Regions from separate parts of the Exiguobacterium sp. BRG2 genome, predicted to be linked through region 3. Evidence: riboswitches for the same ligand, from Rfam matches in the RefSeq annotation. Region 3 holds a riboswitch; each other region holds the start of a gene.

Region 1 (7,270 bases), on a different contig from region 3:
CTGGGAACGCGCTGATTATAAGTTGAATCCGTTAGCACCGTACACAGCATTGAAGCCGGTCACCCGTGGTCACAGCGAAAACATGGCGAAACATAATTTCTTCTCGCATACAGATCCACAAGGTCGTGATCCGTTCGACCGGATGAAACGCGGAGGAATCACGTTCAGCTATGCTGGCGAAAACCTCTCGATGGGGTATCCGAACGTCTTTGCGGCGCATTGGGGCCTAATGAATTCACAAGGACACCGAGAAAATATTTTGAAAAAAGAGTACAAACAAGCGGATGTTGGTGTGGCATTTCGTGACAACGCACCGTACTTCACGATTAATTTCCGAACACCCTGAATAGATGAAAAAGAGGACATATCATGCGATATCGTCCTCTTTTTCATGAGATTGTTTGTTCTATACTAAAGGTAGGGGGTGGGGAGTTTGGAAATCCGTCGATTGAATCCAGAAGATGCAGTAATTTATAAAGCGTTACGATTAGAAGCGTTGCAGAATCATCCGGAAGCATTCGGTTCTGATTATGATGCAGAAAAAGATCGGCCGGTCGACCAGTACGCTATGCGTTTTCAAAGTGAACAAGCAGCGACGTTCGGTGCGTTTCATGAAGGAGAGCTCGTCGGTGTCGTCACGATTGTCTGCTCCGATCCGGTCAAGATGCGACATCGAGCGAATTTATTCGCGATGTACGTCACACCACGCGCCCGAAAACAACAGGTCGGACGGCAACTCGTAGAAGAGGCATTACGTACATTAAAGCAGCATCCTGTGATCGAGCAAGTCCATCTCTCGGTCGTCCGGACGAATGAAGCTGCTAAAGCGTTGTATCGATCACTTGGTTTTGAATCATACGCGATCGAACCACGGGCGCTGAAAGTCGATGATACCTATCATGATGAAGAGCTGATGTGGTATCGGTTCTAACACAAAACAACCGGATTTCAAAGAGATTGTCTCTTTGGAATCCGGTTGTTTTTTATCAGTTTGCCCATTCAGGCTTGCTGAAACCTTTGAATGATTTTTCGATGACTGTGTTGAATGCATCGGATTCGACAGCTGTCTTCAGGTCTTTTGCGACTTGTGAGTCTGCATCTTTCGTTTGGACAGCAATGAGGTTCCGGTATTGTTCGTCCATCGTCTCAAGTGCTAACGCATCGAGTAAATCGAATTTCGCAGCCAAAGCGAAGTTCCCTGGAACGGCTGAGATATCGACGCTTTCGACGGCGCGTGGTAGTTGAGCCGCCTCGAGTGGTTTAATGACGAGTTTCTTCGGATTCTTAACGATATCTTTCTCTGAAACAGTCAGTGGATCGACATCTGGCTTCAGTTCGATCCAGCCTTGTTCTGCCAAGAGGTTCAGCGCGCGTGCCTGGTTCGTCGGATCATTCGGCGTCGCGACTTCAGCACCCGTCTTGACGTCGTCAAGTGTCTTCGCCGTCTTACTATATAGTCCCATCGGTGCCGTCGGGACAGTGATGAGTCCTTTAAGGTCGAGCTTCTTTTCTTTAGAGAACGTCTTCAGGTAAATCGAGTGTTGGAATAAGTTAGCATCGATATTGCCGCTACCGAGTGCGATGTTCGGTTGGATATAATCGCTGAATTCGACGATTTCGACTTTATAGCCTTTCTTTTCGAGTTGCGGTTGAATCGCTTGTTTGACCATGTCGCTATAAGGGCCGCTTGTCGCCCCAATCTTGATCGTCTTGTCTTTTTCATCAGCACTGCTGTCTCCGCATCCTGCGAGGATTCCTGCACCAAGTAAGGCTGTCGCTAAAAAGGCATATCGTTTTTTCATGATTCAACTCTCCCTTTATATGTATGATTAGCGCTTGTCTGTTTTTCGCGCCAGTTGATTGCCAAGTGCTTGAATGCTCTGGACGATGACGATGAGGACGACGATCGTCACGATCATGATGAGATTATCATAGCGATAATAGCCGAAGCGGATCGCGAGGTCACCGACACCTCCGCCGCCGACGATCCCAGCCATTGCCGAGAAGCCGATCAAACTGATCGTCGTTAGCGTGATGCCCTGAATGATGCCAGGGAGTGCTTCTGGTAAAAGGATACTGACGATGATCCGTAATGGTTTCGCACCGCACGCTTCCGCTGCTTCGATCAAACCAGGTGGAATCTCACGCAGTGATGTTTCGACGAGTCGTGCGAGAAACGGAATCGCTGCGACACTGAGGCTGACGGATGCTGCTGTCGGACCAATCGTATTATCAAGCAAAAATTTCGTTAATGGAATGAGGGCAACAAGCAAGATGATGAACGGCAAGGACCGGACGATGTTGACGACGAAGTCAAGGACACGTCGGATGGCAATGTTTTGAAAGAATAAACCGCGGTCGGTGACGAACAGGAGAATCCCGAGTGGAATCCCGACGACCAATGCGAAGGCAAGCGAAATGCCAACCATCCACGCCGTCTCACCAAGTGCCTTCAACAACTCTGGTAACATCGTTTGTATACGATCAAGCCACATCCTGAATCACCTCGAGCGTATGAAGTTCCGCCGCAAGCCAGTCGAGAGCAGGTGCGATTTGATCGGAGGATCCCGTCAAGCTGACGATTAGGACACCAAAAGCGACGTCTTGGATGTAATCGACTTTTCCGTGCAGGATGCTGACCGAGATATCGTATCGACGGATGGCTTCCGACAACGTACTTTCACCGGTCTTCTCGCCCGTGAACTGTAGGCGGATGATCTTTCCCGGTGTCGCTTGCAAGATGCGTTCCGGTAGCTCGATCTGGAGTGCCGTGTCGACGTAATGTTGTGTCACCGGATGTTTGGCTTGACTGAACAAATCGTATGTAGAGGCAACTTCGACGACTTCCCCTTGAGACATGACCGCGACACGATGGCAAATCTGTTTGACGACATCGATCTCATGCGTGATGAGGACGATCGTCAATCCGAGTCGTTCATTCAAATCTTTCAACAAATCTAAAATCTGCAGCGTCGTGACCGGATCAAGGGCAGAGGTCGCTTCGTCACATAACAAGACGGTTGGATCATTCGCGAGTGCCCGGGCAATCCCAACGCGCTGTTTCTGTCCGCCGCTCAACTGACTCGGGAAGTTCGTCTCGAATCCTTCGAGTCCGACGAGCGAGACGAGTTCACGGATCCGTTCCGGAAAATCTGCTCGTTTGACGCCGGCAGCCTTCAGTGCAAAAGCAATGTTATCTGCGACATTACGCGACTGGATCAATTGGAAATGCTGAAAGATCATTCCTGTCCGCAAGCGAAGTTGACGCAAATCTGCTTTTGACATCCCGCCGAGCGAGACACCGTCGACCTTTACCGTTCCTTGTGTCGGATGCTCGAGACCGTTGATCAGACGAAGCAACGTACTCTTACCGGCACCGGATTCACCGATGATCCCAAAAATTTCTCCTTTTTGAATCGTCAAATCGACATCTCGTAATGCAAAAATCGGGGTCCGGTCTCGGACGAACCGTTTCGTAATCTGTTTGAATTCAATCATCTGCTCATCTCCTCATACAAAAAAAGTCGCTTTTTCCTAGTAGCAGAGCAACCAGAAAAAGCGACGAAAGTGTAAGATTTCGTAACTTATCTCTCAGAATGAATCCATTCTGTAGGATGTGGCACCGTTCCTGATAGGTGGTTGCCGGACGTCGTTGGGCCTAATCCCTCGGTCGCTCTCGATAAGTAGTTATGCTGTTGGGATTTACTTTAACGGAAATGATTCCCATCTGTCAAATGTTTTTTCAGAATTATTCTGCAACAGGTGTCCGGAACAGGTTGAGCGTTCCGATTCGATCGACGGCTTCTTCTAGACGTTCGACGTCAGCAATCAAGCTGATCCGGACGTAGCCTTCGCCGTATTCGCCGAAGAAGGATCCAGGGGTTACAGCGACGTGTGCTTCGTCAAGCAGGTGATCGGTGAAGCTTTGGGACGTGTAACCTTCAGGAACAGGAAGCCAGACGAAGAAGGAACCGCCCGGACGTGGTCCACTCCAGCCAATCGCATCGAGTTTCGCGAACAACGCATCGCGTCGTGTTTCGTACAGACTACTTAACTCGCGGACACATGTCTGGTCACTCGTCAGAGCGACGGTCGCTGCATGTTGGATCGGTGTGAAGGCACTGACGTAGAGATGTTCCTGATACGTCTCGATGCTTGAGATGACGGACGGATTTCCGATCGCGAAAGCGATTCGGAAGCCAGACATGTTGAAGCGTTTCGAGAGTGAGAACAACTCGATTCCGACCTCCTTCGCCCCTTCCGTCTGCAAGAAGCTTCGTGTGGGACCATCAAAGCTGATGCCACCGTAGGCTAAATCATGGACGACACAAATATCATGGGCATCCGCGAAGGTAACGGTCTGTTCGAAGGCTTCTGCTGTCGCTGTCGCACCTGTCGGATTACTCGGGTAATTGAGGAACAACATCCGGGCGCGCTCGACATCTGTCGTATCAAGTAAATCGTAATCCGGCAGGAAGTTATTTTTCTCAAGCAATGGAAGCGTAATCGGGTAAGCGCCAGCAAGTGCTGCTCCAGACAGGTAATCCGGGTACCCCGGATCCGGGACGATGACACCTTCTCCAGGATTGACGATCGTTTGTGGTAAGGCGACGATTCCGGCTTTACTACCGAGAAGAATTGCGACCTCGGTTGCCGGATCGATCGTGACGCCGAATTCGTTCGCATAAAAGCTCGCGACGGCTTGCTTTAGAAAATCATGTCCACGAAATGGTGGATATTGAAGGTTTGTTGGCTCATCGATCGCCTGTTTCAAGGCGTCGAGAATATGTACGGGCGTCGTTTGATCGGGTGTTCCTTGACCAAGGGTAATGACATCATGCCCGGCAGCTTTCACAGCACCGATCCGGTTCGCAAGTTCAGCGAAAACGGGAGCAGGAAGCCGATCGATGGCGATGGATGGAGCGAAATGTTTCATGGATGTGTGCCTCCTTCGTAGTATTGTCGTCAAGGATAACGAATATTCAGTCAAAAGAAAAGAACTTTTTTGAAATTCAAAAAAATCGTCCAATAAACAGGTACAGATATGTGGAGCGGGAATAGAGAGTAGGGAGAGGAGTGAGGAGATGAAGCGAGCTAGCTGGAAAGAAGCAGTCGTCTATCAAGTCTATTGGCGCAGTTTTAAGGATTCGAATGGGGACGGCATCGGTGATTTGCGAGGTGTCATCGACAAGCTAGATTACATCGCATCGCTTGGTGTCGATATCGTCTGGTTAAATCCATGTTACCGTTCTCCAGACATCGATAATGGCTATGATATTGCCGATTATTACACGATCATGGACAAGGCGGGGACGATGGGCGATCTACAAGAGTTGATCACAGCGGCTCATGCACGCGGCTTAAAGATAATTCTTGATTTGGTCGTCAATCATACGAGTGACCAGCATGACTGGTTCCGTCAGTCGCGGGACCGAATCCACGACAAGGATGATTGGTACATCTGGAAAGATGGAACGAAAGAGACGCCCCCGAACAATTGGCGGTCTTACTTTGCGCCGAGCCCGTGGACGTGGAGTGAAGAGCGCGAACAATATTATTTCCATTCCTTTGCGAAAGAACAACCGGACTTAAACTGGGAACAACCGGCTGTCCGGCAAGCGATCTACGACATGATGAACTGGTGGATCGCTCAAGGGATTGACGGTTTCCGGATGGACGTCATCAACTTGATCAAAAAACGTTCGCTTGAGGATGTCGTCAATCCGTTTAATCTATCGTATCTCGGGAATCAACCAGGTGTGCACGACTTCCTTCAGGAAATGCATGCGAACGTCCTTGCCGGGAAAGATTTGTTCACGGTCGGTGAGATTCCGTTCGTCGGTCCAGAAGACGGTCTGTTATATGTCAGTGAAGAACGTGAAGAACTTCGAACGCTGTTTCACTTCGAAATCGCGGACGACATGGAGGCAATGGACCTTTTACGATTCAAGGAAATTCAGAAACGATGGTATGACGTCTTATACCCATTAGGTGTCAATTCACAGTTTCTCAACAATCACGATCATACGCGACAAGTGACCCGCTTCGGCAGTGAACGATACCGAGTCGAGAGTGCGAAACTACTCGGTTTGATGTTGCATACATTACCTGGCATTCCATACGTGTATCAAGGAGAAGAGATTGGGATGACGGGGATTCGCTTCTCGGATCCGTCGCTCTATCAAGACGTCGCCTTTCGCAATCGATACGCGGAGCGCGTCGCTGGCGGCGAGGATCCGGAGGTCGTACTCTCGTCAATGCAGTTACTCGCACGCGATAACTCCCGCACGCCGATGCAGTGGGACGGTACGCACGCGGCAGGCTTTACGAGTGGGAAACCGTGGTTAGCGGTCAATCCGAATTACACGGACATCAATGTCGCGCAAGCAGAAGCCGATCCATCATCAGTCCTTGCCTTTTACCGAGCATTGATTCAGATGCGAAAGGATCATCCAATCATGGTCTATGGTACGTATCGCGACTTAGCTCTTCATGATCCGTATCTCTACATCTATGAGCGGGAACTAGAGGGAGAAGTGTGGCGGATCGTTCTCAACGTGCATGACGAACCGATGCAAACTGCCTTCGTTTTATCGCAAGATAAGTTGCTTGTGTCGAACTATCCAGATGTCTCGGATGAACTACGTCCTTATGAAGCACGTGTATATCGATATGCTGTTACAGAACAGAATTGAACTACTGGACGAAAAAACATCCGCGACGTGTCAGGAACGCGTACGGATGTTTTTTCGTGTGTTATTTGAAAGGTGACGATTTTTTCGTCTGTAAGACGTGCGTGAATCGATCGACGGCTTGGCGCATCTCGTAACTTGGTCCAAGGATGAGGGGACCATGTCCGACGGCAAGAATATCCGGAGACAGTTCCGTTAATTGATCAGCGGAGCGAAGAGCAACGTCTGGATCCCATGTCGCAAGTGCTGGGAACGGAAATTGCCAACGGACGTCACCGGAGACAGCGAGTCCCCCTTGTGTCTGAAAGGCATCTCCGGCGATCAGCATCCGACTACCTTCATGCCAAAGAGAAATCGAACCAGGTGTATGACCTGGCGAAGCGATGACGCTGAGGCTACCGACTTGTTGACCACTTTCGAGCAATCGATCTGGACGTGTTTTGATGTTTTTCGGAATACCGCCTTTTAAAGGGGTCGTTTCGCCTTCGCGTAGCGTCTCGTCCCCACTGAGCAATGCGGCATCACGGTAACTGATGCAGACTTGAGCGAGAGGAAAGGCATTCGCAAGGAAATCGAGC
Region 2 (7,270 bases), on a different contig from region 3:
TGTTCTGACGGTTAAGGGTGAAGCAAGCGATTTACGAATCATGCTTCTCGTCTTCTTATGAAATGTCTGCATGATATCTTCAAGTGAAGGACGCAAATCAATACTCGTCGTATGACGGATGAAGGAAACTTTTGTCCAGTCCTGCATAAACCGTTCATTACCTGTTAACGGATTAAAGCGGATCATTTCCGAGACGATCGATTCTTGCTCCGCCCACCTCTCAAAGGATAAACGAGCCTGCTGAATCTCGGACGCAGTCAGTTGACCGATGATTTCCGGTCCACCATAGCCGTACGGTGTAATGAGATCTGAATAAGGCGTATCAAAAATACGACGCTTCAAAAAGGGATAAAACAGTGTTCCTGCATGACCTTCATAAAGAAATAATACCGCTTGCTCAGACGGTCTAGCGTTGAGAGTGACGTATTGGTGACTATAGAAGATATCAAGAGGCTGTTTCTGTACGTGTGTCGTCCAAGTTGCGGCATCTGTGATGAATTGACACCTTTCCATCCGTGCACCTCCAATCAAAAAGAAGAAACGTTCATATGACCTTTCTTTTCAAGTTCTTGATTAGAAAGTACCCATTTCTTTGCCGAAATATTCCATATTATTAAATGTTTGTTTTATAATTTTCGAACGAATGATGTAACAAAAGACAGCTGATCTATCGTCCGCTGTCTCACAAGATAAAGCTCATGATGTGGTTTTAGGAATAGCACGAAGGAAGACAACTCCTGCTAACAGGATCAATCCAATTAAGGTCAAGAAAACTGCTGACATACCTGATAAATCGTAGATCAAACCTCCAACTGTCGGACTGATCATCCGCCCTGCTGAAGCAGCGATATTAACGTATCCTTGGAATTCTCCTTCTTTTCCGATTGGTGCAAGTCGCGCCGCCATTGCAGGAACCGCTGGCCAGATGAACATCTCACCGATTGTCAGAATGATCATCGCCACGAGGAACATCTTGAAGCCGCCTGCAAACGGAACAATCAGATAAGAGAGAAGGAATATCCCTGTCCCGGTCATCAGTTGGCGTTTCAAATTATCTCCAAACCAACGAAGAATTGGTGTTAATAAAGGTTGTGCGAACACGATAAGCGCTCCATTGATTGTCCAAAGAATCGAGTACTCGGAAATCGTGACACCGAGCGATTTCGTATGGACAGCAAAGGTCCCTTGCCATTGCACATAAACGAACCAAAGTAAGGCATAACCGATCGAAACGAGCAACATCGTCCGTGCGGATCCGCGCGAAAGTGGCGTGCGTGTCGTTTCGATCTCGTCATGTGCCGCATGCATCCGCGCTGGCGCCTGAATCCAGGACAAACCGACAAACAAAATGATGGCAAAGACGATATAGAGAACGAGATTGGCGATGAAGATGTACTGAATCGAAAAAGCAGCAATTTGACCACTAACAGCTGTCCCGAGGGCTACACCGACGTTTTGCGCGACATAGATCGCATTAAAGGCGCGGCGTCCGCCTTCCGGCCAGATGACGCCCGTCATTGCGTAGATCGTCGGGAAAACCATACCACCGACGAATCCAATCAATCCAAGCATCGCGACGTATCCAATATACGTCTGATGAAATAGCAACAAGCCGACGGAAGACAGGACAAGTCCGATGACACTGATGACAAGCGTCTTCTTTCCGCCGAGTCGGTCAAACGCTTTTCCGCCTAAGTAGTTCCCAACGATTGCTAAGGCTGAGTTGACGAATAACGCCATTCCGGCTTTTGTCATCGACTCCCCTAAATATTCATGAATATATAATGTATTGAACGGCCATAAAAAAGAGGATCCCGTCGTATTGATGGCCATCGCAAGGACGAGGATCCAGACCGCTTTTGGTAATTTTGGCATACCTTTGGTCCTCCTATTTCATTCTCAACCTTGCCACTTTACGCAATCCCTCCCCCGCCTGTCAAGCCACTTCACTTTTCGTCAATGACTCAAAAGATGGTATAATGCAGGAGGAATCATACATACGATGATCATGTATAAAGAGAAAAACAGCCCATAGGAACAGGAGTCTATGCCATGTCACTTGCCCGTGTACTACCTTATACGAAACAATTACTGGAGTCCGTCATCGAACCTGGTGACTGCGTCGTCGATATGACTGCCGGAAATGGACATGATACGCAGTTCTTAGCAGAATGCGTCGGTCCAGAAGGTAGAGTCCTTGCGTTCGACGTCCAAGCTCAAGCCATCGAGGAATCGACACGACGTCTCGACGAAGCCGGAATGTTAGAACGCGTCGATCTTTATCACGAAAGTCACATCCATGTTGGTGCGCGTCTTTCGGACGAACGACGGCCTGTTCGTGCCGGCGTCTTCAATCTCGGATACTTGCCTGGAAGTGATAAATCGATCACGACGACAGGTGAAGAGACGCTTGAAGCACTCGACGCTCTCCTCCCGGTACTTGCACCTGGTGGTCTTGTCGTCCTTGTCGTCTATCACGGTCATCTTGAAGGAAAACGGGAACGCGATGCTGTCCTAGATTACGTCACAGCCCTTGATCAGCAAGGTTATGCCGTTCTTCAGTACCGCTTCTTGAATCAACAGAATCATCCACCGTTCATCATCGCGATCGAGAAAAAAGTGCGCTGACAGTAGAAATAAAGAAGTGATGGCTTCCGCTATGGAAACCATCACTTTTTTCATTCTTCGACTAATTTAAAAAACAACAATAATTTTTCCGCAAACCGTGTATTCAACCGTTCAAAGCTGAAATGCGGGAAACCGTGTAGACGTTGTAAGTAAATCTGATCGCCACCCATTTTCCGACATACTTCGAGTGTCAGTTTGACGTCTGCGAACTGATCGTCTGGTGCATAAAAACAAGCCAAGTTTACACGAGGCAGTTTTTTTCGTTCCTCGTCATGTACGACGATCTCTTCTTCGATTTCCCGGTACTGCGCATACGTCAGTTCACCGATGCGAACGGTATCTTCCGTACTTTGACCAAACGGCAACGTACCGAGTGGCGCATCGGGACGGAAACGATCAAACGCACTCGCGAAGACTTGTTTGACACCTCCGAGTTGTTTCGACGGATGCCAATCAAACAATGGTGAAACGAATGCAAGACTTGCGACTGGTAGTTCATATTCTTGCAATAGACGATTGACGACGAGTGCGCCCATGCTACAGGCGATGATATGAATCGGTAGCTTTCGTTTTCCTGCTTCGCGTAATGCTTCTTTTAACAGTTGACCGTGCTCTTCAAACGAAATGCGACGTGGTGCGTCGACGAGTAACACTTCATACTCTCTTTCGAGTACTCGAATCAAAGCTTCACTCGGACGGGCACGCAGTTGTAACGGATAGACTAATACGATGATTCCTGTTGGTTGTTCAACCACAAACTCACCTCTTCACTTCATAATTCCTTTTCACGATACCTTATTTCAAACGCAAACGAAACCGTCCCGAGACGGATTTCACGAGGCAACATGGCGAAGACGAACGACTGATTCCGCTTGCCCAAACACTTCTTCCGTCATCTCACTAAGTTCTTCAAAACCAAATGAGGTCAGGAATTGACGCGCTTTATAGTTACGTGCTTCCACGTAGACTTCGAGTGGGACGGCTCCTTGTCGTTCGAGTTCACGAATCAGACGTCTTCCGATTCCGTTTTGCTGATATTCCGGCAGGACGTAAAGCCGAATGATCTCCCATGTTCCTTCGACATCAACAGCATGAATGAAACCGACGATTTCCTCGTTGATGATTCCGACATAAAAATACTCTCCCCGTGCTTCTTCCGCTGTCAGGATCGCACGAACGACTTCTTCTTGCGGATACGCCTCCTGCACGAAATGCGCTTTCGAACGTTCGGAATAGATTTCTTCATACGTATCCAACCAAGATGTGACGGCAATGTCATGAATACGTCCTGCATCAGCTGGAATAGCTTCGCGTATTTCCATAATCGGAACCCCCCTTTATACTCATACAAATCGACTCATGTACTTTTACCCTTTTCTAGAAAAAACATTCGTTTCCTGCAAAGTTCCGCGGAAACAAAAAAGCCCGAAAACCCAAGTAGGATTTCCGGACTTTTTGATTATGCGAAACGTTTTGCTTGTTCTTCAAGAACTGCTGCTTTATCTGTTTGCTCCCATGGAAGCTCAACATCTGTACGACCGAAGTGACCGTATGCAGCTGTTTGACGATAGATCGGACGACGGAGATCAAGCATGTTGATGATTCCAGCCGGACGAAGATCGAAGTTTTCAGCAACCAATTCGACGAGTTGTGCTTCAGGCAGTTTTCCTGTGCCGAATGTATCAACCGCGATTGATACTGGGTGTGCGACACCGATTGCGTAAGCGAGTTGAACTTCTGCTTTGTCTGCAAGACCTGCAGCAACGAGGTTCTTCGCGACGTAACGTGCTGCGTATGCAGCTGAACGGTCGACTTTTGTTGGATCTTTACCTGAGAATGCTCCACCGCCGTGGCGTGCGTATCCACCATACGTATCAACGATGATCTTACGACCAGTCAATCCAGCATCTCCTTGTGGTCCGCCAATGACGAAACGACCAGTTGGGTTGATGAAGAATTTCGTTGCTGCGTCGATGTATTCAGCCGGGATGACTGGTGTGATGACGTGTTCTTTTAAATCAGCTTGGATTTGCTCAAGCGTAACTTCTTCCGCATGTTGTGTCGAAATGACGATCGTATCGACACGAACCGGCTCGTTGTTCTCGTTGTATTCGACCGTGACTTGTGTTTTTCCGTCCGGACGAAGGTAGTCGAGTTGACCGTTTTTACGCACTTCTGCCAAACGGCGTGCGAGACGGTGCGAAAGCGAAATTGGAAGTGGCATGAGTTCTGGTGTTTCTTTCGTTGCGTAACCGAACATAAGACCTTGGTCTCCTGCACCGATTGCATCGATTTCTGCATCAGACATGCTACCTTCACGTGCTTCAAGCGCTTGGTCGACACCAAGAGCGATATCTGCTGATTGCTCATCGATCGATGTCAATACAGCACATGTATCCGCATCGAAACCGTATTTCGCGCGTGTGTAGCCGATTTCACGAATCGTTTCACGAACGACTTTTGGAATGTCGACGTAAGTGGATGTCGTGATCTCACCTGCAACGAGAACGAGACCTGTTGTAACAGAAGTTTCTGCCGCAACACGTGCGTTTGGATCCGCTGCAAGAATCGCATCGAGGATTGAATCCGAAATTTGGTCACAGATTTTATCTGGATGACCTTCAGTGACTGACTCCGACGTGAATAGTCGGCGATTAAGGTTTGTCATGTATGACCCTCCCAAAAAAGAATTTGACGGTGTACTCATTTCCCCTAGTTGAGTGGGACGGTAAAATGAAAAAAACCTTTCCAAGTCCAAAAAATGGTCAGGGAAAGGTTGTGCGTTCTTCCTTTACCCTCTTATCGTTCGAAGTGTTTACTTCGCTTCAGGAGAGCACCTTTTCCCTCATTAATATATGAATTAATGTAGGACGGTTGCCGGGTTTCTTCGGGCCTTGTTCCCTCCACCTGCTCAGAATAAGAGTATCCGTTACGAATTACATGATATAAAGTTGTACCTACTCTGTCAAGCAAGGTTTCAAATTCTAGTCGAAACTTTTTAAAAGAGATGTTAAACTATTAATGCTGAAAGCGTTTCCAGATAAATAGAAATCAGCACCAGAAAATGATTGCGCTCTCTTTAGTATGTCATATATAATAAATGTGTCATACTAAATTCAGTGAGCCAAAACCAACGTAGGGGAAAGGTGGGGTCAGGATGCCGATGACGGTCCTGAATATCGAAGAACTACTCAAGAAAGAGCATGTGTTCAAACAACTATCTGTTGCTGAACTTGTCGAACATGCGATTCGAAACGAAGAAGGTGTCCTTACTGAGAACGGCGCACTATCTGTAGAAACGGGGAAATTTACAGGTCGTTCACCAAAAGATAAGTTCATCGTCCGTGATTCTTCCTGCGAGTCTCACATTGATTGGGGTCATGTTAACCAACCGATGGATGGAGACAAATTTGAACAATTGTTACAAAAGGTTCTTCGTTACATGAACGAAGCCGATCAGCTCTACTACACAGAAGCTGCTGCTGGGGCAGATACGCACTTCACCCTTCCGGTTCGTGTGCTCACACAATACGCTTGGCATAACCTGTTTGCCAAACAACTCTTTTTACGCGAGTATCCTGAAGTGGCTGCCTTCGAACCGTTCACGGTCGTCTACGCGCCACATTTCAAAGCAGACCCTACCGTTGACGGAACGAATTCCGAGACATTCATCGCCATGTCGTTTGAACACCGGATCGTCTTGATCGGCGGAACCGAATATGCGGGCGAAATCAAAAAATCGATTTTTTCCGTCATGAACTACCTCTTACCACAAGAAAATGTCCTTTCGATGCACTGTTCAGCAAACGTCGGACACGAAGGCGACGTCGCCTTGTTCTTCGGTCTATCCGGTACTGGTAAGACCACCCTGTCAGCAGACGATAGCCGTCAATTGATCGGTGACGATGAGCATGGTTGGTCGCATAACGGCGTCTTCAACATTGAAGGTGGATGTTATGCGAAGACGGTCAATCTGTCACGCGAAAAAGAACCGCAAATTTTTGATGCGATCCGTTTCGGAACTGTCCTTGAAAACGTCGTGCTCGATGAATCTCGTCATCCTGATTACGATGACACATCGTTGACTGAAAATACACGTGCTGCTTATCCGATCACAGCGATCGATAACATCGCTGTTCCATCACGGGCTGGTCATCCGAAGACGATTGTCTTCTTGACGGCTGATGCGTATGGTGTCTTGCCTCCGATCAGTAAATTGACGAAAGAACAAGCGATGTATCATTTCCTATCAGGTTATACATCAAAACTTGCTGGAACAGAGCGTGGTATCACGGAACCGGAAGCAACGTTCTCGACATGCTTCGGTTCACCATTTCTTCCACTGATACCTGAAAAGTATGCGACGATGCTCGGAGAACTGATTGATCGTCACGGTGTGACCGTTTATCTCGTCAACACAGGCTGGACAGGCGGTGCTTACGGGACAGGTAGTCGAATGAAGCTATCGTATACACGGACGATGGTCAACGCTGCCGTCAACGGAACACTTGCAACGATTCCAACAGAAGAGCACCCAATCTTCGGACTTCATATGCCACTTGAAGTTCCTGGTGTTCCAAGTGAATTACTCAATCCGGTACGCGTCTGGTCAAATCCAGACGAATACAACACACAAGCGCGT
Region 3 (7,270 bases):
TCTTTCAGCGTATGGGCGACCATGTTGTCCGTAATTAACGTGACATCGATGCCGGCACGTTGCAGCTCCCATGTCGTCAATCGTGCTCCCTGCAGTAACGGTCGCGTCTCACTCGCAAAAACGGATAATTCAATGCCGCGTTCTTTTGCGATGTAGAACGGCGCAAGTGCCGTTCCATAAGCAGCGGTCGCAATCGATCCAGCATTACAAATCGTTAGGATCCGGTCGCCTGACTGGAACAATTCCAGTGCATGAATCCCGATTTGACGTGACGTCTGCGCATCCTGGTCGTATAAGGCGACCGTCCGTTTTTCCAACCGTTCGCGAATCTCTTCTACCGACGCCCCGTCTTGAATGATTGGATTCAACTGATTGAGGACATTTCGCAAATTGACGGCCGTCGGTCGTGTCGCGAGTAACGTCGCTGATGTCTCAAGCAAGGCTTGCTTGTAGACCGGTAGCGACGCTTCAAACCGGTATGCTTCTTGAACGAGCACGAATCCACCGAATAAGCTAATCGCAGGTGCGCCTCGAACGCGCAGTTGTTTAATCGCCTCAATCGCTTGCGCAAGATCAGTAATGACTTCATAGTGCTCTTCTTGCGGTAGACGTGTCTGATCGAGAATCGTCAAGACACGATCTTCGTAACGGATACTTTGAACGAATGTAGTCATCGGCTGAGTTCCTCCGTTACGTCAAAGTTTCGTAAATCATCAAATGTTCGGCATTCTGTACGGCGTTTGATTAACGCCGATCCTAGACGAAGAGCGTGACGTTTCCGCTCTAAGCGTTCCGTCGTTGAATCGATTGATTCTAAATCAGCGACCGGTGCAAGACCAATCGTCCGCCGAATCAATTCGCAACCGGCAAAGCCAAGGGCATCCTGCAAGATCGTGCTCAGTACATCATCGACGAGTCCTGATGCCTGGAACGGTTCGACGGCTTCCCGTTCCCATAACGCACGGAACGTCGAAGCGAACGTCAGCCAAAACGTATCGATGTCGCGAATCCGGGCATCACGAAGTGCTGAATAATCCGGGTATGCTGCAAAGAATAAGTGGGCGATGAACTGTCCGACATCAAATCCGAATGGACCATAAAAGGCGAATTCTGGATCGATGACTTTCGTTTCCGTTGCCGAAGCAAAGATGCTTCCTGTATGTAGATCGCCGTGTAGCAACGCATCTCCTTTCGTGATGAAAAGCGCTTCGAGTTTTGCGACTTCGCGTTTCAACTCATCGTCCGCCCATAGACGTGCCACCTCTTCTTCAAGCCCGGCTTCAATCTCGTTCGTCTCCGCGTCATGGAACGGATCCGTGAAGATTAATTTTTCCGTGATGTCGCACAAGTCCGGATTGTAGTACGTTCGGGCGATACGTTTTTTTTCAACCGGACCAAGCGCAAAGTCCGATGTATGGAATAACGTCCGAGCGAGATAAGAACCGATATGTTCCGCAAGCAACGGATACTGTTCACCTGCGAGTAAACCACTTCGAACGATCGTCAGATGTGAAAGATCTTCCATGACCGTATATGCCTCTTCATGACTAGCATGAAAAACACGTGGCACGAACGGTACGGCATGCCGTGCGAATTCACGGAGTGCGGATTGCTCGATCCACGCTCGTTCGAGCGATAACGGCCAGCTCTCCCCGACGACCTTCGCATATGGTAATGCTTGTTTTAAAATCAAGCGATGTTCGCCTTCTCGAATCCGAAAGACGAGGTTGAGGTTCCCGTCGCCAATCTCTTCTGCTTCGACGGCTCCATCGCCGATCAGTCCTAATGTCCGAACACAATCAATCGCGTCCTGTTCTGTGAATGCTTTATATGTCATCTCAGTTTCCCCCTATGTGATACACGAAAAAGCGCCTCTTTTCGTCATCGAAAAGAGGCGCAGAAAAGTCACTGCGTCCTCTTATCTCTCAGACGAAACGTCTGTTGGATGTAGCACCGTGCCCAGTGGTCGGTTGCTGCGGCGTCATCGGGCCAATTCCCTCTGCCAACTCGCGATAAGAGTCGTATGTAGTTGTCGTGTGTGATATTGATTTGAATCTTACGCAATCGACTTCCTCGCTGTCAAATCGAAATCAAGCAGAAACGGATATCATTTTTAAGTCATCTATAGAAAGAGTATTTTCAAAAAAATAAATTTTCTAAAAATAGTTTGACAAGTGGCGATTCTCATGTAAAAATTGCAATTAGATTTCACAATTTCATCCAATTCTTATCAAGAGCAGACGGAGGGACAAGCCCTACGATGTCGCAGCAACCGACCTTTTGGCACGGTGCTAATTCTTGCAGCTACTAAGCTGACAGATAAGAGTCCACGTTCGAATCATTCATGGTCTCTTGTCGCTGACGAGAGACCATTTTTTTGTTGAAGGAGGAAAGACATGGCTTATATCACTGCTACTTATCAATTGACTGCCCGTGATCGACTCGAGCAGCGCGCTGAACAACTCGCGCTTGGTCTGACAGTCGGTTCTTGGACGGAACTGAATCATCTCGAACAACAACAACTTGCCTCGTTCAAAGGGGAAGTCGTACATACCGAAGAGCGCGATGGCAAAGGATATATCACGATTCGTTACCCGGAACATAACGTATCGCGCGACTTTTCTGCGATTCTGACGACCGTCTTCGGGAAACTCTCACTCGACGGTGAAATCAAATTAACGGAATTGCTACTACCCGATACATTTACGTCGGACTTTCCAGGTGCAAAGTTCGGGATCGAAGGGGTCCGTTCCTTGATCGGTGTCGAAGATCGCCCACTATTAATGAGCATCTTCAAAGGAGTCATCGGACGCGATTTATCGTTCCTTCGTGATCAACTCGAAGGACAACTCGCTGGTGGGATCGATCTCGTCAAAGACGATGAGATCCTATACGACAATCCATTGACACCAACGATTGACCGGGCACGGATCGGACGTGAGGTCATCGATGCTCACTTCCAACGGACCGGTAAACGTGCGTTATATGCGATCACACTCAGCGGTCCTGTCTTTACGCTCAAGGATCAAGCCAAGCGATTGATTGATGCTGGAGCGACTGCTTTCTTGCTGAATACCTTCACATACGGACTCGACGTCTTACGCGAACTGGCAAGTGATCCGGAAATCAACGTTCCGATTTTCAATCATCCGGCATATAGCGGTGCGTTGATCGCTAGCCCGAATCACGGAGTCGCAGCTCCTGTCTTACTCGGCACATTACCGCGCGCTGCTGGAGCAGACTTGACGCTATTCCCGTCTCCTTACGGCAATGTCGCTTTGCCAAAGGATGTCGCCCGTGGTATCGCGGTCGAAGCGACCCGTCTCGGTCAGACGAAATCAATCTTCCCGGTTCCTTCAGCCGGTATTCATCCTGGACTCGTCGCTCAACTCGTACGAGACTTCGGGATCGATTCCGTCATCAACGCCGGCGGCGGCGTACATGGTCATCCGCAAGGTGCTGCGGCTGGTGTCATTGCTTTCCGTCAGGCACTCGATGCGGCACTCGCAAATGAATCCCTATCGACGGCAGCATCGCGTCATGAAGAATTACGAATTGCCCTCGACGCTTGGGGGATCAAGTCATGACCGTACGGATTCTTTGTGACTTCGACGGGACGGTGACGACACAGGATAACATCATCGCACTCATGCAGGCATTTGCGCCAGCGAGTGACTTCGAACCGTTAAAACGCGGTGTACTCGACCGGACGTTATCGATTCAGAGTGGTGTCGGGCAAATGTTCGCACTTCTGCCGTCTGACGGAAAAACAGCCTATCTTGACTTTTTGTTGGAGCGTGCAGTCATTCGCGACGGATTTTCGGAGTTACTGCAGTACAGTCGTCGTCAAGGCATCGATTTTTCGATCGTCAGCGGTGGAATGGACTTTTTCGTCGAACCAATCTTAGCGCCATTCCTCGACCAAGAACAGATTTACTGTAACGTCGCTGATTTTAGTGGTCCATTCGTCCATATCGATTGGCCAAACGCCTGCGATACCCATTGCACGAACGGGTGCGGCTGTTGTAAAACGTCCGTTGCTCGGACACTACGTAAAGACGGTGACGTCATCATCGTCATCGGCGACTCGGTGACGGACTTCGAACTCGCAAAACAAGCGGATCGTGTCTATGCCCGTGATTATCTGATCACGTTGTGTGAAGAGAACGATATCGCCTATACACCGTTTGAGACGTTCCACGATATCGTTCATGATTTAACACGAGCGGAGGTGACAACATGACATTCATGCGACGGTATGAAGAGCTACGCGCCATCAAACAAGAGCTTGCGGCGCGCGATTGGTTCCCTGGTACGAGTGGCAATCTCGCCATTCGGACGTCCGGTATTCCGATTGAATTTCTTGTGACGGCAAGCGGAAAAGATAAACGGCAGACGACTCCTGACGACTTCGTTCATGTCGATGCGACCGGTCAATTGATCGGTGAGCAATCCGGGCGTCCTTCTGCTGAGACATTGCTCCATGTCGAAGTGTTCAACCGAACGAACGCCGGATGTTCCCTGCATGTCCATACGATTGCGAACAATGTGATTTCGGAGTTATATGGCGATCAAGGAAGTATCACCTTCTCCGGTCAAGAAATCATCAAGGCACTCGGTCACTGGGAAGAAGATGCGACGGTCACGGTGCCGATCATTCCGAATCACGCGGACATCCCGACACTCGCTGCTGCTTTTGCGCCATATGTCACAGCGGACAGCGGTGCCGTCCTGATTCGCAATCACGGAATCACGGTCTGGGCACCGACCGCCTTTGAAGCAAAGAAACACCTCGAAGCCTTCGAGTTTTTATTCAACTATACGTTGACGTTGCAATCATGCCGTCAATCTATCTATTAAAAGGAGGAATCATCTCATGGCAACAGTCTTATTCCAAGAAACAAACACACGGTATACGGATCAAACGGAAGTCGCTGACTTCCTCGCATCGCGCGGCGTTCTTTACGAACAATGGGACGTCTCAAAACTACCAGCACCTCTCGTCGAGAACTTCACACTGACGGATGCCGACAAACAAACGATTCTCGATACGTTCGCTCCAGAAATCAAAGACGTATCAGAACGTCGTGGATATCAGACAGCTGATATCATTTCACTTTCGGATACGACACCGAACCTTGACGAGTTGCTCGTCAACTTCCAGAAAGAACATCATCACACGGATGATGAAGTCCGTTTCATCGTCAGCGGTCACGGCGTCTTCGCGATCAAAGACGAAGAAGTCGGCTACTATAACATCGAACTCAATCCTGGTGATTTGATTTCTGTTCCTGTCAATACACGCCACTACTTTACGCTCCAAGAGGATCGGAAAGTCGTCGCTGTTCGAATTTTCGTCACGACGGATGGTTGGGTTCCAATTTACGAGAACGAGACATCCACGGTCTCTTAAGAACGACAAAAGCGTTGATTTCTTCTATATAAGGAGAATCGGCGCTTTTTCTTATCTCACAAACATATCACTACATCGACACGTAACAGATATAATGAGGGAAAAGCGATTGGGGAGTGAGCAACATGCATATTCGTCCTGTAACGGAACATGACTTACCCGCTGTTCTATCCATTTATAATGAAGGCATCGAAGACCGAATCGCAACGCTTGAGACGGATCGAAAAGATTTATCGTTCATGACCCAGTGGTATGCAGAGCGTACGCATCGCTACGCTGGATATGTCGCAGAAGATGAGACAGGTGTCCTCGGCTTCATTTCTCTTGATCCGTATAACCCGCGTCCTGTCTATGCGACAGTTGGTGAGATTTCCGTCTACATTACTCGAACACATCGCGGACAAGGGATCGGGACACAGTTGTTAGAAACTGCCGAACAACATGCGCGCGATCATCAGATGCATAAGCTGATTCTCTTTACCTTCCCGTTCAATAAAATCGGACAAAAGCTCTACATCCGTTCCGGATTCCGGATTGTTGGGACATTTAAGGAACAAGGTCGCTTGAACGGCGAATACGTCGACGTCATGGCGATGGAGAAACGCTTACGATAGGATTCATTGAATGCCAGACGGGGAATAGTCAATCCGAGTCATTGAGAGAGGATGAACCTAATGGATATTCAACAAATTCGTAATGCGACGCTTGTCGTCACGTATGCCAATCAAGTTTTACTGATCGATCCGTTTCTCGGCGAAAAAGGCAGTTTACCTCCTTTCGGTCAAACGCCGAATGCCGTCGCCAATCCACTCGTCGACTTACCGGTCGATGTTAAGACACTGCTCGATCCTGACGCTGTCTTCGTCACGCATCTGCACGCGGATCATTTCGATGATGCTGCAAAACAATTTCTACCCAAGCATTTGCCATTCTATGCGCAGCAAGAAGAAGACGCACGGCAAATCCGAGAAGCCGGCTTCACGAACGTCTCTTCCTTCGATTCCGGTGTGACGATCGGTGATATCCAGGTCCATCGAACAGGTGGACAGCATGGTGTCGGTGAAATCGGTGAACGAATGGGACATGTCTCCGGACTCGTCCTCACGCATCCGGACGAACCGACGCTTTATATCGCAGGTGATACGATTTGGTGTGACGAGGTCGCGCATGCGATTGAACAACATACACCAGATATCATCGTCGTCAACAGTGGGGCTGCCCAGTTCCTGACGGGAGAACCGATCACGATGTCGCAGCGTGATCTCCTTGCCGTACACGAAGCAGCAGCGGAAGCAACGATCATCGTCTCGCACCTCGAGTCCGTCAATCACTGTCTCCTGCGGCGCGACATGATTGCTGACTTTTTAGCCGCCTTCCACCTTTCTGCCCATTTCTTGATTCCAGAGGATGGCGAAACGATGTCATTTTAAGAACAGTAATCTTCATTGAAAAGAAGTCCTGCTTTTCGAGTAACAATCGAAAGCAGGACTTCTTTTTGTTATGGAATGACAAGACCTAACAAGCGAGCAAAGGCAACTGCTTGCTCTTCCGTAATGACAGCACCTGGTAAAAATCGCGGATCGATCGTAATACCAGAGAGCTCCGTCTGCCGGAGGTCGAGACCTTTTAACGGCGTTTCAATCCATTGACTACCCGTAAGCCGGACCGCTTCGAGTTTCCACTGGGTCGGTTTCACTTCGAAGAACTGTGCTTCTTTCATCGTCGTTTCGCTCCAGTGTTGGTGACGGACCGTACTGCGAATGAACTGTGCGTAATCTGCAAGTCCTTCCTGAATCGTCAAATGGTCTAGCGTACAATCTTCGAACTGAACACCCGTCATCCGGCATCCGACGAAGG
Region 4 (7,270 bases), on a different contig from region 3:
CTGCCTTCTTCAAACAGACGATAATCGATACTACAAACAGCAACCCCAAGTTCAAGCAGGCGATCAACGATCGGGCTAAAACAGAACAGATCCTCGCGCTCTCCACGAACGAATGCGCCACCGTGCGCGTAGATCGCGACCGGAAACGGTCCTTCCCCCGGCGGATAATAGAGATCGAGTTGTAAGGTACGGTCTCCCACTTGTTTGTAAGTGAGTGTCCGCGATGCGAGTTGTTTTTCTGTGATTGGCAAGGCGGGTTCAGTCCATCGAAGTAATGCACCGTAATTGTTCCAGATACTTGCTCCCGCAGCTGCCGTCGTTAGTAGTGCAGCTCCCCCCATTAGCCATGCAGTTTCACGTTTCACTTGATCACCTCCAAAAGACGTACCAATTCCTTCACTTTATTATCCTTTTACCCCGTTTTAAAAGAAGTCGAACGTCTCGGTATTCGTACTTGACGCTTCTCAAACGTTCCGCTATAGTGAAAAAGTCCAAATCGGAATAATTACGTTTTAATAACGGAGGTAACATATAATGAAAAAAATCATTCCTGCTTTAACGGTCGCATTCGCGAGCGCAAGTATCCTCGCAGCTTGTGGATCAAACACCGATTCATCGACTTCAGATGATAAAAAGACGGAAATCTATACATCGACGTTCGCAACAGCTGCCATTGCCCGTGAAATCGGTGGTAATCAAGTCAACGTCAAGATGATCGTCCCACCTGGAGCAGATCCGCACTCCTATGAACCGACGTCAAAGCAACTCACTGAGATTGCCAAAGGTGACCTTTTCCTTTTGACGGGTACGACACTTGAACCCTATTCAAAAAAAATCCAAGAGAGTCTAAAAGGCACGGACGTCCGGTTCATCGAGACGAGTAAGGATGTCACTTTGCTGGAATCGGATGCTACGCTTCACGCACATGAAGAAGAGGGACATACAGAAGATGAGCAGGCGCACGAAGAGGAAGGACACGATCATGGAAAATACGATCCACACGTCTGGCTTGATCCTGTCAACGCCAAAGCAATGGCACGTTCTATCACAGTCGCCTTATCAAAAGAAGTACCAAAAGACAAAGCAACATTCGAAAAAAACCTGAAAGCGTTCGATCAGCAGGCTGACGCACTCGATAAAGAGTTCAAGCAAGCCGTCGCTGACGGATCAAAAAAAGAACTTCTCGTCACACATGCAGCTTACGGTTACCTCGCCGAACGATATGGTTTCACGCAGCTTCCAATCGCCGGAATTTCCCCTTCCGATGAACCCTCACAAAAGCAACTGGCTGCTTTAGTGAAAGAAGCGCGGATGCATGATTTGAAATACGTCGCGTTCGAAGAAACGGTTTCACCAAAGGTTGCGCGTGTCATCCAAAAAGAAATCGGAGCTAAATCCGTGACGATCCATAACCTCGAGTCGGTGACGAAATCGCAGCAAAACAGCTCGTATTTTAAGTTGATGGAAGAAAACGTCCAGACGTTAGAACAGGCACTTCAGTAAAGTACAGTTGACACGCGTTACTCAATGCGGTACGGTAAGAAACGTGTTTTACAACAATTGAATGACTTCTTTTTATCGCGAGAAACGGAGGGACTGGCCCAATGATGTTTCGGCAGCGGACGATTTGATTCGTACTGTGCCAAATCCAGCAAGCGAAAGCTTGAGAGATAAGAAGAGCGTCTTTATTTCATAAAGACCTCCTTCTTTCTTGCGAAGGGGTCTTTTTTTGTATCTTTGAGAAACGAGGTGTCAACAATGAATGAAATGATCACGCCTAACAAATGGGCACTGCTTCCCCTCGTCGTATTTCTGGTCCTCTTCATCGGAGCCGGCATCTTCTATGACGACTTTTACAAATTCCCGATTCTTATCGCTGCTTTGATCGCGCTGATCTTTGCTGCAATCACGACGAAAGGATCGATTAATCAAACGGTTGAACGAATCGCAACCGGTGCCGGAAATCCCGATATCATGATTATGGTCTTCATCTTCTTATTAGCCGGTACGTTCTCTGGAACGGCAGAAGCAATCGGCGCCATTGATGCGACCGTCAATGCTGCCTTAACGTTCCTACCTCCGTCACTCCTGATGAGCGGTCTGTTCGTCATCGCTGCCTTCATCTCGATGGCAATGGGAACTTCGACTGGAACGATTGCTGCACTCGCACCGATCGCCTTCGGTATTCATGAAGCAACAGGCATCAACGTCGCAATCGCAGCAGCGTCAGTCGTTGGGGGTTCGATGTTCGGCGATAACTTGTCGTTCATCTCAGATACGACGATCGCTGCCGTTCGAACGCAAAAAACGAACATGCGTGATAAATTCCGGACGAACTTCATGATCGTTCTCCCGGCTGCCATCTTGACGGTCATCTTACTCGCATTCGTTTCTGGTTCTGGCGATGCGGTAACGGCTAAAGCATTCGAGTTCTACAAATTGATTCCATATCTCGCCGTCATCGTCCTTGCACTATTTGGTGTTAACGTCATCCTCGTTCTCGTCGGTGGTACATTGCTCACTGGCATCATCGGTATGATTGACGGTAGCTTCGGTTTAAGTGGGTTCGTCCTTTCGATGTCAAAAGGAATGATGGGCATGGCAGAGATTTCAATCTTGACGCTCCTCATGGGTGGTCTCGTCAGTTTGATTACGTTCAACGGTGGAATCGCCTACTTGAAGGAGACGTTGACGCGCAAGATTTCACAGCGTCGCGGTGCCGAATTCAGTATGGCGGCACTCGTCAGTGCAACGAACCTCGCAACGGCGAACAATACGATCTCGATTCTTGTCGCTGGACCACTCGCGGCTGAAATCGCCGATACGTATGAAATCGATCGCAAGAAATCAGCGAGTATTCTTGATATCTTCTCTTGTGGGATTCAAGGTATCATTCCGTATGGGGCACAACTCTTGATCGCAGCAGAGTTGACGAAGACGGCTTCACCGGAACTGATTCCGTATCTGTTCTATCCGTTCCTGCTCTTCGTCTGTGGATCGATTGCCATCATCTTTGGTTTCCCACGTCCGAAGAAATCAGTTGCTCAACAGGAAAAAATCTCTTCTTAACCAACGACAGGTCCGATCATGGTGATCGGACCTGTTTCATTATTTTTTCTGCTTCGCTTGTCGTTCTAAAATCAAATACGCGATTGCTGGAAGTGGAAACTGAAGGAGTCCCGCGCCTCCCCATACCCACGGGTTACGTCCTGATTTTCGTGCACTGAAAAATAGGCTAACTGCTTGCGTGACCAACAAGGCACTAATACTAAGCCAAGCTCCCTTTGATAGCTTTTTATTCTTTTGAGCCATCCTTTCTCCCCCTCTTTCTGACATACAGTCAGATGTGATGAATTCTCTTTTATTTTAACCCATTCTATTCCTCCATGAGCATGGAAACGGACGGTTTCGTTCGTTCGTGCTAAACTAAACGAGCAAATCTAAACTACGTTTTATGAGGAGGAGTAACACATGCAATACGCAAAACTTTCAAACGGTATTACGATTCCCCAAATCGGATTCGGTGTCTGGCAAGTAGACGAAGAAACAGAAGCACCCGCTGCTGTTGCTGAAGCACTACGTGTCGGCTATCGTCATATCGATACAGCTGCTGTCTATAAAAACGAGCGCGGTGTCGCAAAAGGAATCAAAGAAAGCGGCGTGAAACGTGAGGATCTCTTCTTAACGTCAAAAGTCTGGAACGATGATATTCGTGCCGGTCGGACGAAGGAAGCATTCGCAGAATCGCTCGAACGTCTCGAAACAGACTACCTTGATCTCTACCTGATCCACTGGCCAGTCGAAGGCTATATCGAAGCGTGGAAAGCAATGGTTGAACTGTATGAAGCAGGCAAGATCAAAGCGATCGGTGTCTCGAACTTCAAGGAACATCACCTCGATACATTGGCAGAAGAGGGCTTGATGGCACCAATGATCAACCAAGTCGAATTGCATCCACAATTGCCGCAACACGAACTGCACGAATACTTGCAAGATCACAACATCCAAGTCGAAGCATGGAGTCCACTCATGCAAGGGAAATTCCTCGAAATCAACGATTTCAAGGAAATCGCAGAGAAGCATGGTAAGACACCTTCACAAGTCGTCTTGCGCTGGCACCTCGACAACGGTATCGTTGCTCTTCCAAAATCCGTCACACCAGAACGCATTGCAGAAAACTTCGACGTCTTTGATTTCCAACTCGATGCCGATGATCTTGAGAAAATTGATCGTCTAGCAACGGATGTCCGCCTCGGACCGGATCCAGACGAAATCGATTTTTAATCTAAAAATTATTGTAAAAAGAGTGATTTCCATGTGAAGTCATCTTGATTTAGATGAACGACAAGAGACCCGTTTCCAGTCGACGACTTGGAAGCGGGTCTCTTTTTTATAGATGGTACTAGTCATACGTAATAAATCAAAATCGTATCTTCCGCTTCTTCTGCCTTTTGAAAATAGGCACGCAGATCGGCGAACTGCTCCCAGACATATTCGAATTCGCCCGGTATTCCAGCTTCATCATGAATCGAAGCGAGTGCCCGTTGATCGAAGTTTCGCATCACTTCAGCGGAAATGATCAAAAGCGGTAAAGGAAGAATCCCGACGATTGCCGCTTTTTCCTCATTGACGATCAACTCTTCACCAATGATCGCTCGCCCTAGATTATAGTGCGTGTCCTGATCAATATAGATATCGATTTGATTCATCAAATGGTAGATGGCATTCGTTTGTTCGAGGGCAAACAATTGTTCATGGTCGGGTTGTGTCTCATGAATGAATAATATCCAGTCCATGATGATGTGGGGATCGTTTCCGAACGACTCCCAGACCGCATCCGTGACGCGAACGAAATGTACGTTTTCCATTCTCCCCCTCCCTTCTGTACTCTGTATTCCCTTTTTAAATTCGTTCTATACAAAAAAAAGAGCCAGATTTCTCTGACTCCCTTTTCTTAGATCGCTTTTTCGTCTTCTTCTGACCCATGCCATGCTTCAAGCGTATGTTTTCCTGGCAAGTTCGGAATCGAGTCCGCATAGAAACGCGGCTCTTTTCCTGCTTTTCGTTGTGTCGCGTAATCATCGAGCGCAAGCTTCGCGATTTTTGCGAGACGGAAAATCGCATATAGATTAACGATTGCCATCAGTCCCATACAGATGTCCGCTAAAGCCCACACGAGACTAGCCGACTCGACAAGTGAACCGAAGACGATCATGACGAGGACGAGTGCACGGTATGCCATCATGACCTGTTTATTGTCACGGATGAACGTGATGTTCGATTCACCGTAATAGTAGTTTCCAACGACAGAACTAAAGGCAAAGAGGAAGATGGCAAGTGCCATGAATCCTGTCGCAAGTGATCCAACTTGCGACGCAAGTGCCCCTTGCGCTAAATCAATACCGACTAAGGCATCTCCATTCGCATCTTTTGTCGGAACACCACTGACGAGAACAATCATCGCTGTCGCCGAACAGACCATCAACGTATCAACGAAGACCGCGAATGATTGAATCAAGCCTTGTTTGACCGGGTGGGAGACTTCAGCCGTTGCTGCTGCGTTCGGTGCCGAACCCATACCGGCCTCGTTCGAGAACAAACCACGGCGAATCCCGTTCAAGAGTGCTGCACCTACTGCACCACCTGCGAGTGTCTTGAATTCGAATAGACCTTCTTGGAAGATCAATTTAAAAATACTTGGCAGTACTTCAAGATTCGTCGCCATGATATAGAGCGCGATCAGGATATAACCACCGGCCATGATCGGTACGAGGAACGACGCGACGGTTGCAATGCTACGGACGCCACCAAAGATGACGAGTGCCGTCAGCACGACCAGTCCGACCGTAATCCATGTCTTATCAAAGCCATATTGATTTTGAAGAGAAAGCGAGATCGTATTCGATTGAACGGAATTGAAGACAAATCCGAATGAGATCGTAATCAAGACACTAAATAAGATTCCTAACCAACGTTGACCAAGTGCTTTCTCCATATAATAGGCAGGGCCCCCACGCCACGCCTTATCATCACGCACTTTATAAATTTGAGCGAGTGTACTTTCAACGAATGCCGATGCCGATCCGATCAAGGCGATTAACCACATCCAGAAGACCGCTCCTGGTCCACCGAGTGCGATTGCTGCCGCGACACCTGCGATATTACCAGTACCGACACGTGCTGCCGTACTGATCGCAAATGCTTGGAATGGCGATACGCCATCTTTCCCTTTATCCGTTCCTTGGAACAGTAAGCGTAACATCTCCGGAATCATTCGAAATTGAACGAACCGCATCCGGAATGTAAAATAAATGCCTAGTCCAACGAGTAAAACAATTAATACGTTCGTCCATAAGTAATCATTTGCTCGATTTACTAATTTCATCACTTCTTTTTCCATCGAATCTCCTCACTTTCATTCATCTTTTCTCTCTATTTCTATGTAAGTTTTTTTCACATGTGATTTATCATACGCAATTTTTTTTGAAAAATCAAACTCACTTATAACTCAGAACATAAAAAGCGTGTTAAACCTCACATCAGATGTCAGGTTTAACACGCTCACATAGTTAATTCTTTTATTAGATGAACAGATTCAGGTTAGCACCATCTGTTGCGCCGAGATAACTCGCGACACCACCGTAATCAATGCCGTCGAGGAGTTCTTCTTTCTTAATGCCCATGATATCCATCGACATCGTGCAGGCAATCATGCGGACACCCGCCGCTTGCGCTTTTGCCATCATCGTCTCGAGTGCATCGACTTGTTTATCCTTCATGACTTTTTTCATCATTTTTTGACCAGCACCTGCCATATTCATGTTTGAGAGTGGCAGTTCCCCGGCGTGTTTCGGCATCATCATCCCCATCATCCGCTCAATAGCGGCTTTCTCGACTGCCGGTGCATCCGGTTTTCGAATGATGTTCAAGCCCCAGAACGTAAAGAACATCGTCACTTGCTTCCCCATTGCTTGTGCACCTTGTGCGATGACGAAAGATGCAAGTGCTTTATCCAGATCACCACTAAAGACGACCATCGTCGCATCATCTGCCGGATTGACTTGAACCGGTGTTGCAGCAGGTGTCTCCCCTTGCCCTTTTTCAAACAAGACCTCAACGACCCCTTGATTCATCTCCGCTGAATGGACTGTGTGTCCTAGTTTTTTCGCCCATGCTTGAACGTCCGGTAAAAATCCCGGATCCGACGCTTTGACAAAAATTTGCTCGCCGTCCGTCATCTGATCGATTTTTGTTTTCAGCTCTAAAATTG

The links. A riboswitch is a leader RNA that binds a small molecule or an ion and turns the genes downstream of it on or off. The one in region 3 is predicted to bind S-adenosylmethionine.
Positions count from the first base shown of each region.
Region 1: another riboswitch for S-adenosylmethionine. It lies ahead of Q9R23_RS06790 (methionine ABC transporter ATP-binding protein); the one in region 3 lies ahead of Q9R23_RS15395 (2,3-diketo-5-methylthiopentyl-1-phosphate enolase).
Region 2: another riboswitch for S-adenosylmethionine. It lies ahead of metK (methionine adenosyltransferase); the one in region 3 lies ahead of Q9R23_RS15395 (2,3-diketo-5-methylthiopentyl-1-phosphate enolase).
Region 4: another riboswitch for S-adenosylmethionine. It lies ahead of Q9R23_RS09365 (Na+/H+ antiporter NhaC family protein); the one in region 3 lies ahead of Q9R23_RS15395 (2,3-diketo-5-methylthiopentyl-1-phosphate enolase).

Region 1 covers NZ_JAUZUW010000004.1:15,300-22,569, reverse strand. Annotated here, with positions in the region: gene Q9R23_RS06810 (CAP domain-containing protein) at 1-346, shown strand, start outside; gene Q9R23_RS06805 (GNAT family N-acetyltransferase) at 434-931, shown strand; gene Q9R23_RS06800 (MetQ/NlpA family ABC transporter substrate-binding protein) at 987-1,802, opposite strand; gene Q9R23_RS06795 (methionine ABC transporter permease) at 1,830-2,495, opposite strand; gene Q9R23_RS06790 (methionine ABC transporter ATP-binding protein) at 2,485-3,498, opposite strand; SAM riboswitch class I at 3,582-3,686, opposite strand; gene Q9R23_RS06785 (aminotransferase class I/II-fold pyridoxal phosphate-dependent enzyme) at 3,749-4,936, opposite strand; gene Q9R23_RS06780 (alpha-glucosidase) at 5,085-6,695, shown strand; gene Q9R23_RS06775 (MBL fold metallo-hydrolase) at 6,757-7,270, opposite strand, start outside.
Region 2 covers NZ_JAUZUW010000003.1:82,179-89,448, reverse strand. Annotated here, with positions in the region: gene Q9R23_RS05540 (peptidoglycan bridge formation glycyltransferase FemA/FemB family protein) at 1-513, opposite strand, end outside; gene Q9R23_RS05535 (MDR family MFS transporter) at 697-1,875, opposite strand; gene mnmM (tRNA 5-(aminomethyl)-2-thiouridylate-methyltransferase MnmM) at 2,032-2,628, shown strand; gene Q9R23_RS05525 (serine aminopeptidase domain-containing protein) at 2,679-3,383, opposite strand; gene Q9R23_RS05520 (GNAT family N-acetyltransferase) at 3,462-3,950, opposite strand; gene metK (methionine adenosyltransferase) at 4,088-5,296, opposite strand; SAM riboswitch class I at 5,425-5,551, opposite strand; gene pckA (phosphoenolpyruvate carboxykinase (ATP)) at 5,786-7,270, shown strand, end outside.
Region 3 covers NZ_JAUZUW010000017.1:2,964-10,233, reverse strand. Annotated here, with positions in the region: gene mtnA (S-methyl-5-thioribose-1-phosphate isomerase) at 1-674, opposite strand, end outside; gene mtnK (S-methyl-5-thioribose kinase) at 671-1,837, opposite strand; SAM riboswitch class I at 1,916-2,019, opposite strand; SAM riboswitch class I at 2,225-2,326, shown strand; gene Q9R23_RS15395 (2,3-diketo-5-methylthiopentyl-1-phosphate enolase) at 2,397-3,587, shown strand; gene Q9R23_RS15390 (2-hydroxy-3-keto-5-methylthiopentenyl-1-phosphate phosphatase) at 3,584-4,243, shown strand; gene Q9R23_RS15385 (methylthioribulose 1-phosphate dehydratase) at 4,240-4,860, shown strand; gene Q9R23_RS15380 (1,2-dihydroxy-3-keto-5-methylthiopentene dioxygenase) at 4,877-5,413, shown strand; gene Q9R23_RS15375 (arsinothricin resistance N-acetyltransferase ArsN1 family A) at 5,539-6,027, shown strand; gene Q9R23_RS15370 (MBL fold metallo-hydrolase) at 6,088-6,843, shown strand; gene Q9R23_RS15365 (pentapeptide repeat-containing protein) at 6,912-7,270, opposite strand, start outside.
Region 4 covers NZ_JAUZUW010000006.1:5,478-12,747, forward strand. Annotated here, with positions in the region: gene Q9R23_RS09355 (alpha/beta hydrolase) at 1-365, opposite strand, end outside; gene Q9R23_RS09360 (metal ABC transporter solute-binding protein, Zn/Mn family) at 535-1,503, shown strand; SAM riboswitch class I at 1,573-1,677, shown strand; gene Q9R23_RS09365 (Na+/H+ antiporter NhaC family protein) at 1,759-3,069, shown strand; gene Q9R23_RS09370 (hypothetical protein) at 3,109-3,312, opposite strand; gene Q9R23_RS09375 (aldo/keto reductase) at 3,472-4,284, shown strand; gene Q9R23_RS09380 (YfbM family protein) at 4,407-4,868, opposite strand; gene Q9R23_RS09385 (alanine/glycine:cation symporter family protein) at 4,955-6,400, opposite strand; gene Q9R23_RS09390 (CoA-disulfide reductase) at 6,582-7,270, opposite strand, start outside.